One region of the Mycobacterium sp. FW102-FHT13B02 genome, then DNA from elsewhere that is predicted to be linked to it. Evidence: predicted binding sites of a transcription regulator. Region 1 holds the regulator's gene; each other region holds the start of a gene.

Region 1 (2,198 bases):
TGACGGGTGCGTCGGGCGCCACGCGCCGGGCGACCTGCTGAATCGACTCCCCGGTCTGCACCCGGACCACCGCCAGCTGCGTGGGTACGGATGCGGTCGATGCGGTCGGCTGAACAGCCTCTCCGAATTGCGCAACCAGGCCCAGCCACACCGTGATACCCGCGGCGACGAGAGCCAGCAGCACCGTGGTCAAGGGCGTGACCGGGTTGCGCCGGTGCGAGGCACGGGAGCTCAGCACGCCCGTGCCCCGATGCTGGAACGCCGCACCCGAGGGACGGGAACCGGCCGGCCGCAGCCGGGCCTGGCGGTGACGATTCACGTCTGCACGCCGAGGCACGGTGCGGACGACGACGTCGGTGGGGTACTCGCGGGTGATGACGGTCATGTCGGTTCCTCTCCTGAGTTCGTACATAGGTTCGATCGCTCTTGTGTTCGACTATATCGCCCAAATGTTCGAACGGTAGAACATGTGATCGAACTGTTGCGAACGATACGACGACCCACCGACAAGTTCCGTTCCGCCGATTCGCCCTCGCTTTCGCCACGTCACGTGCGGGACGCGGCCGCGACACGCCGATCGACCCGATCTCGAACACATGTTTGATCAATCGTGTGCACTGGGCTAGATTCGTCCACATGAGCGACAGCACCGATACCCCGGACGGCACCGATCGCACCCCCGAATCCCGGTCGGGTGGCCGGGCCAGCAGCCTCACAGAACGTCAGCGGACCATCCTCGACGTCATCCGCACCTCGGTGACGACGCGCGGCTACCCACCCAGCATCCGCGAGATCGGCGATGCCGTCGGCCTGACCTCCACCTCATCGGTGGCCCACCAGCTGCGCACGCTGGAGAAGAAGGGCTATCTGCGCCGCGATCCGAACCGCCCACGAGCCGTGGACGTCCGGGGCGCGGACGACTCGACCGGCGCCGCCATCACCACCGATGTGGCGGGTTCGGACGCGCTGCCCGAGCCGACTTTCGTGCCGGTGCTCGGCCGGATCGCCGCGGGCGGCCCGATCCTCGCCGAGCAAGCCGTCGAAGACGTCTTCCCGCTCCCCCGCGAGCTCGTGGGTGAGGGCTCGTTGTTCCTGCTGAAGGTGGTCGGCGAATCCATGATCGACGCGGCGATCTGCGACGGCGACTGGGTCGTCGTGCGCCAGCAGAATGTGGCCGACAACGGGGACATCGTCGCGGCGATGATCGACGGTGAAGCCACGGTGAAGACCTTCAAGCGCGCCAAGGGCCAGGTGTGGCTCATGCCGCACAACCCGGCCTTCGACCCGATCCCGGGCAATGACGCGGTCATCCTCGGCAAGGTCGTGACCGTCATCCGCAAGATCTGACGCCTGCCAGACCAATAGGTGAGCCCCGCTGCAGTCGCTCGCAGCGGGGCTCGGCCGTCGGCGCGGTCAGCCTCGGACGAATCCGTTGGTGACCGCGAATTCCTCACTGGCGAACCAGATTTCGACGTCGGCGTCGTCGTATCCGAGCGCACCCGGCACCCAGTACAGACCCGACTTTGTGTTGGCCTTGATGACGTAGCCGGCAGGCGGCTCCGCGCCGGTCGCCACGCGGAACGACATCTGCGCGGTCTCGGGCTCCTCCGCGCCCAGGGCATGGTGCCTGCCACTGGCCGGACCGGCCGTCACGGTGTCCTCTGCCGGCGCGGCGTCCGCGCCCGGCTCGGCCGCCGGTTCGCCCGGTGGTTCGCTCGCCGGGACCTTGGCCGGCGCAGCATCGACGACCTGCTCCTCGGGCGCGTGCACGTCAGCGTCCGGGGCACCGGCATCCGCGGCGGCCGGCGCAGCCCACCCGCGGTCGCCGGAGTCTCGAGGCCGCAGGCCCGCGAACCCTGCCAGCCCGGCCGCGGTCAGGCCCGCCGCCGCGCCCCCGCGGCGCAGAGCCTCGGGAAGTTGCACCGATGCCGTCGGCTCGTCGGCGGGCTCGTGAGCGTCCGGCTCGGACTCAGCGGGCTCAGCCGGCTCGGCAGCGTCCACAGGCTGGGCCTCGGCTTCGGCCTGCGCCGTCGACTCACCCTCCGACTCACCCTCGGGCGCCTCGTCCGCAGGTTGCTCGGCCGTGAAATCGGGGTACACCGTCGGCGCGGTGTCGATGACGTCCGGGTTGCTCTGGAATTCTGGCCCGCCGTGCGGAGCGTCGAAATGCTCGGTCTCGGGCGCGAGTTCGGCGGCGT
Region 2 (2,198 bases), on a different contig from region 1:
ATCCCGCATCGGCAGTTTCGATCCGGTGTGGGTGACGGCGACGCCGGCGCCGCGTTCGAGTTCTTGCACCGTGGTGGTGGCGACGACCGTGACGGGCAGCCCGTTGTGGGCACCCAACTGCCCGGAGGCCAGGAGCATCCGGCCCACCACTTTGAACGCGTCGTGTTGGCGCTGTGCCACGGTGCGGGTGTCGCCCGCGATCTGGGCTTGGGTGGGTGTGCCGGAGATGCAGGGTGCGGGGTCGGCGGGGTTGCAGATTCCGGGGGTGGCCAACTTTTCGAACAATGTCTCCCAGTAGGCCCGTGCTTCCGGATCGAGGCTGGCCTTGACTTCCGAGCGGCCATCGGGCTGCTGTTTACCCATGACGAACGACCGTTTGGGGTCGGGTTCGTGGTCGTCGGGTTCGGGGCCGTCCTGATCGAGCCGGTACAGCAGGTCGGCGGCGGCTTTGCGCAGTTCCTCGGGGGTTTGGTATCGGGCTGCGGCGACCAGGTCGGCCTCGCACTGCGCCAAGGTGAGCGGGTCCAGCCACAGCGGCACTTTGGTGAAGAATCCGGTGATCACCGCGATGTGCTCGGTGTTGATGGCACCGTCGGCTTGGGCGGCGGCGACCAGTTCCCACACCGGGCCCAGGGGTTCGCCGGTGATCGCCGACCGCGGCCCCAGATGGTCGGCGTCGCGGACCCTTCGGCGGGCCTCCTCGCGGCTGATGCGGTGCCGGATGTGCAGGACCTCGGGCCAGTCTTTGGCGCCGATGTCTTTGGCGGTGGCCTGGGTCTGGGCGGCGGCCAAAATCTGGTGGTCGACCGCCTCGGCGGCGCATTTGAGGGTTTCGCGGCGGGACTGCAACTCCAGCAACATTTCGATGGGCAGTCCGCTGTAGTCCAGGGATGCGATCGCAGCCGCGGCGGCTTCGTAAGCGGCGTACACCTGCTCGACGGAGGCCCGATCAGTCAATCCCATACTTCGAATATTAGTTCGAAGTACTGACAAGAAACCGTCGACGCTGTCGACGCTGTGACGCCAGTAACCTTACGTGACCAGCGCAAACAAAGTGACCAAAGGTCTTCAGATGGACCGCCCGCGGAGGCAGGCGGCCCATCTCGCGCCACCCTCATCCGACAAGCTGATCAGCCCGAACTGTCCTCGAAGTGGCGCCGGATGGCCGCCAGCATCGTCGCGTGCGCCTTCTCCGCCTGCGCGGCAGTGAAGGCGATGAGCGGCCGCGGCGCTGCTATATCTACTGTCTCGGTGACGACGGTGCCGGCGCCGGACGCCGCGAAGGTGACCGTGCCGCGGAGCCGCACTCTCGGACACTGGCGCGCCTCGGTGTGCACCACCCCGTCGGGCGCGATCAGAACCGTCGCCCGATAGGCCACCGCCAGGGCGAGCGGGCCGAACGGGATGCGATCTCGCACCCGATAGTCGCGGCGGCGGCCCTGTGCGTCCTGCCGATCGACCAGACAGTCCACCGCCACCACGAGCGGATGCACCAGCTTCATGTTCGCCAGATCTGCATAGAAGGTACGGGTGTCGTCCGGTGCCGCCGGCACCTCTTCCCTCAGCTCGAATCGGGACCGGGACATCCACATCGACCCACCGTAACTTGACCGTTTCAGAAGGTGAGCCCAGGTCCGCCGAAGGCACGGCCTGAAGAACCCACACGGAGTCCGAAACCGGCACACAAACCGCGCGGAGGCCCGCAGCACCGGTCGTGGAATTAGCTGGTCACGGCTCCACAACAGCCGTCGCGACCTTGCATTTGCGGAAAAGCTGTGTATGGCAGTATGTTTTGTGCATTCACCTGCAGGTTCTCGAAATCGCCTCTGCCCCAACATGATGTGAATAAACCGTCATGTAACGCACGCCACACGATTCGCGAAACGTGATGGCAGACACAGAATTTTGACGCTTTCAATTTTCCGTTGCTAGCGTTCATCGTCATGTTTGCTATTGCGACCGCATCGCTGCTGGCTTTAGTCAGCCAGGTTTCGGGTACGCCGTACATCTCCGGCGGAGACACGGCACGCGGCACTGACTGCTCCGGACTGGCTTCCTGGGTGGCCAACGCCGCCACCGGCCGTCCCGTCTACGGCGACCGGTTCAACACCGGCAACGAAGAGGCCGCGCTACGCGCCCGCGGCTTCCTGCCCGGCACCGCCCCCGGCGCCCTGAACATCGGCTGGAACGGCGGCCAC
Region 3 (2,198 bases), on a different contig from region 1:
CCACACACGTGCACGGCTTGACCTCCGAGATGCTGGCGGGCCAGCCGACCTTTGGTGAGATGGTCGGCGACCTGGCCGCCGTGCTGTCCGGTCGCACGCTGGTCGCCCACAACGCCGGTTTCGACTACGCCTTCCTGGCCGCCGAGTGCGAGCGCGTCGGCGCGGTGCTGCCCGTCGACAGCGTCATGTGCACCGTCGAGCTGACCCGCCGGCTCAACCTGGGCACCGAGAACCTGCGGCTGGAGACCCTCGCGACGCACTACGGCGCGACGCAGATTCGTCCGCACGATGCCCTCGACGACGCTATGGTGCTGGCCCAGATCCTCAAACCGGCACTGGCCGCGGCGCGCGAGCACCGGCGCTGGCTGCCCATCCGCAACGTAGGCCGCAAGCGCTGGCCGAGCGGCGCCATCACGCACGACGAACTCCGGCCGCTGAAAGTCCTGGCGTCGCGGCTGCCGTGTGCCTACGCCAACCCCGGCCGGTTCGTCCCGGGCCAGCCGTTGGTGCAGGGCATGCGGGTGGCGCTGTCGGGTGAGATGCAGCGCACGCACGAAGAAGTGATCGAGCGCATCGTGCATGTCGGGCTGTCCTACTCCGACAGCGTCGATGTCCACACCTCGCTGGTCATCTGCAACGACCCGGCGCCCGCCCAGGGGAAGGGTTACCAGGCCAGGGAGCTCGGCGTCCCGTTGGTCTCGGACGCCGAATTCATGACGCTGCTGGGCCACGTGGTCGGCGGCTCGGACGTCGAGGAGTTCGTCGACCGGACGCCGGCCGGCGACCAGTTCATGTTGTTCTAGCGGTCTCTGCTGAAAATCTTTAGTCACTTTGTTTGCGCTGGTCACGGTAGGTAACTAGCGCCCCACTTGTCGCGGCCATTTGTCGGTGATTCGAACCAGTGTTCGATATATGAGATTCGCCGATCCGGCCGCTGTCGAGGAGGCCTACGCCGCCTACGAGGCGGCGCAGGCCCGGCTCGCAGCCCTGGACTACACCGGCCTGGACGTGCCGACATTGTTGGAGTTGCAGTCGCGCCGCGAAACCCTCAAATGCGCGGCCGAGGCCGTCGATCACCGGATTCTTACCGCGGCACAGTCCCAGACCACGGCCCGGGAGCTGGGGGCGAAAAACTGGGCTGAGGTGCTGCGCATCCGATTGCACATCGACACCACCGAAGCCAACCGTCGGGTCCGCGACGCCCTGCATTTGGCGCCCCGCACCGGGTTGACCGGAGGGGCGCTGTCGCCCGTGTGGGAGTTCGTCGCCGCCGCCCAGGCCGAGGGTGCGATCAACCCCGAACACGTCAAAGTGAACGGCCAGTTCATCAACAAACTCCCCGGCTGGGTCGACCCCACCACCAGTCGGCAGTTCGAACAATCCCTGGTCGCCGGTGCCCGGCACCAAACCCCGGAAGAACTGCGCGCCGCCGCCGAGGCCCTGCTCTACCTGCTCGACCAAGACGGACCGCTACCCGATGATGCCGAACGTGCCCGCAAACGCGGTGTCACCGTGTCGAAACAACGACCGGACGGGATGTCGGATCTGCAGGGCACCCTGACCCCCGAAGCCCGCGCCTACCTCGACTCCCTGCTGGACAAGTACGCCGCCCCCGGCATGTGCAATCCGGCTGACCCGCAGCCCTGCATCTCCGGAACCCCGTCAGCCGAGCAGATCGCCGCCGACACCCGCACCCCGGCCCAGCGCCGCCACGACGCCTGCACAACGCTGTTCCAGATGCTGCTGTCCTCCGGAACACTCGGTGAGCACAACGGCGTCCCGGTCAGCGTCGTCGCCACCTGCACCGTCACCGAACTGGAGCAGCGCACCGGGACCGCACTCACCCACACCGGCAGCAAGCTGCCCATCAAGGATCTGCTGCAGATGGCCGCCACCAACGGTGCCGACCACTACCCCGGGGTGTTCGACCAGCACAATGAACAACCCCTGTACATGGGCCGGGCCCGGCGCACCGCCACCGTTGCTCAACGCTTCGCGTTGTTCGGCCGCGATCATGGCTGCACCAAGCCCAATTGCACCGCTCCCGCCTCGCGCTCGCAGGTCCATCACATCGACAATTGGCGCGATGGCGGTCTCACCAACGTCAACACAATGACCCTGGCGTGTGGCTGCGACAACGTTCTCGCCGACACCGGCGGCTGGAGCACCACCATGAAAAACGGCCGCACCCACTGGAC

Evidence for each region. The regulator LexA, encoded in region 1, represses DNA repair genes until DNA is damaged. The targets are predictions, from matches to a motif close to CGAACANNTGTTCG.
Region 2: AC3WTE_RS11370 (HNH endonuclease signature motif containing protein) is a predicted target of LexA. The motif match lies at 968-981, and genes of this name have one in related genera.
Region 3: AC3WTE_RS13290 (HNH endonuclease signature motif containing protein) is a predicted target of LexA. The motif match lies at 895-908, and genes of this name have one in related genera.

The regions. Positions count from the first base shown of each region.
Region 1 is NZ_JBYTCM010000001.1:478,957-481,154, reverse strand. Features, by position in the region: gene AC3WTE_RS02345 (LysM peptidoglycan-binding domain-containing protein) at 1-385, opposite strand, end outside; gene lexA (transcriptional repressor LexA) at 637-1,347, shown strand; gene AC3WTE_RS02335 (LGFP repeat-containing protein) at 1,414-2,198, opposite strand, start outside.
Region 2 is NZ_JBYTCM010000005.1:231,556-233,753, forward strand. Features, by position in the region: gene AC3WTE_RS11370 (HNH endonuclease signature motif containing protein) at 1-963, opposite strand, end outside; gene AC3WTE_RS11375 (SRPBCC family protein) at 1,131-1,592, opposite strand; gene AC3WTE_RS11380 (peptidoglycan endopeptidase) at 1,944-2,198, shown strand, end outside.
Region 3 is NZ_JBYTCM010000006.1:228,034-230,231, reverse strand. Features, by position in the region: gene AC3WTE_RS13295 (DEDDh family exonuclease) at 1-803, shown strand, start outside; gene AC3WTE_RS13290 (HNH endonuclease signature motif containing protein) at 913-2,198, shown strand, end outside.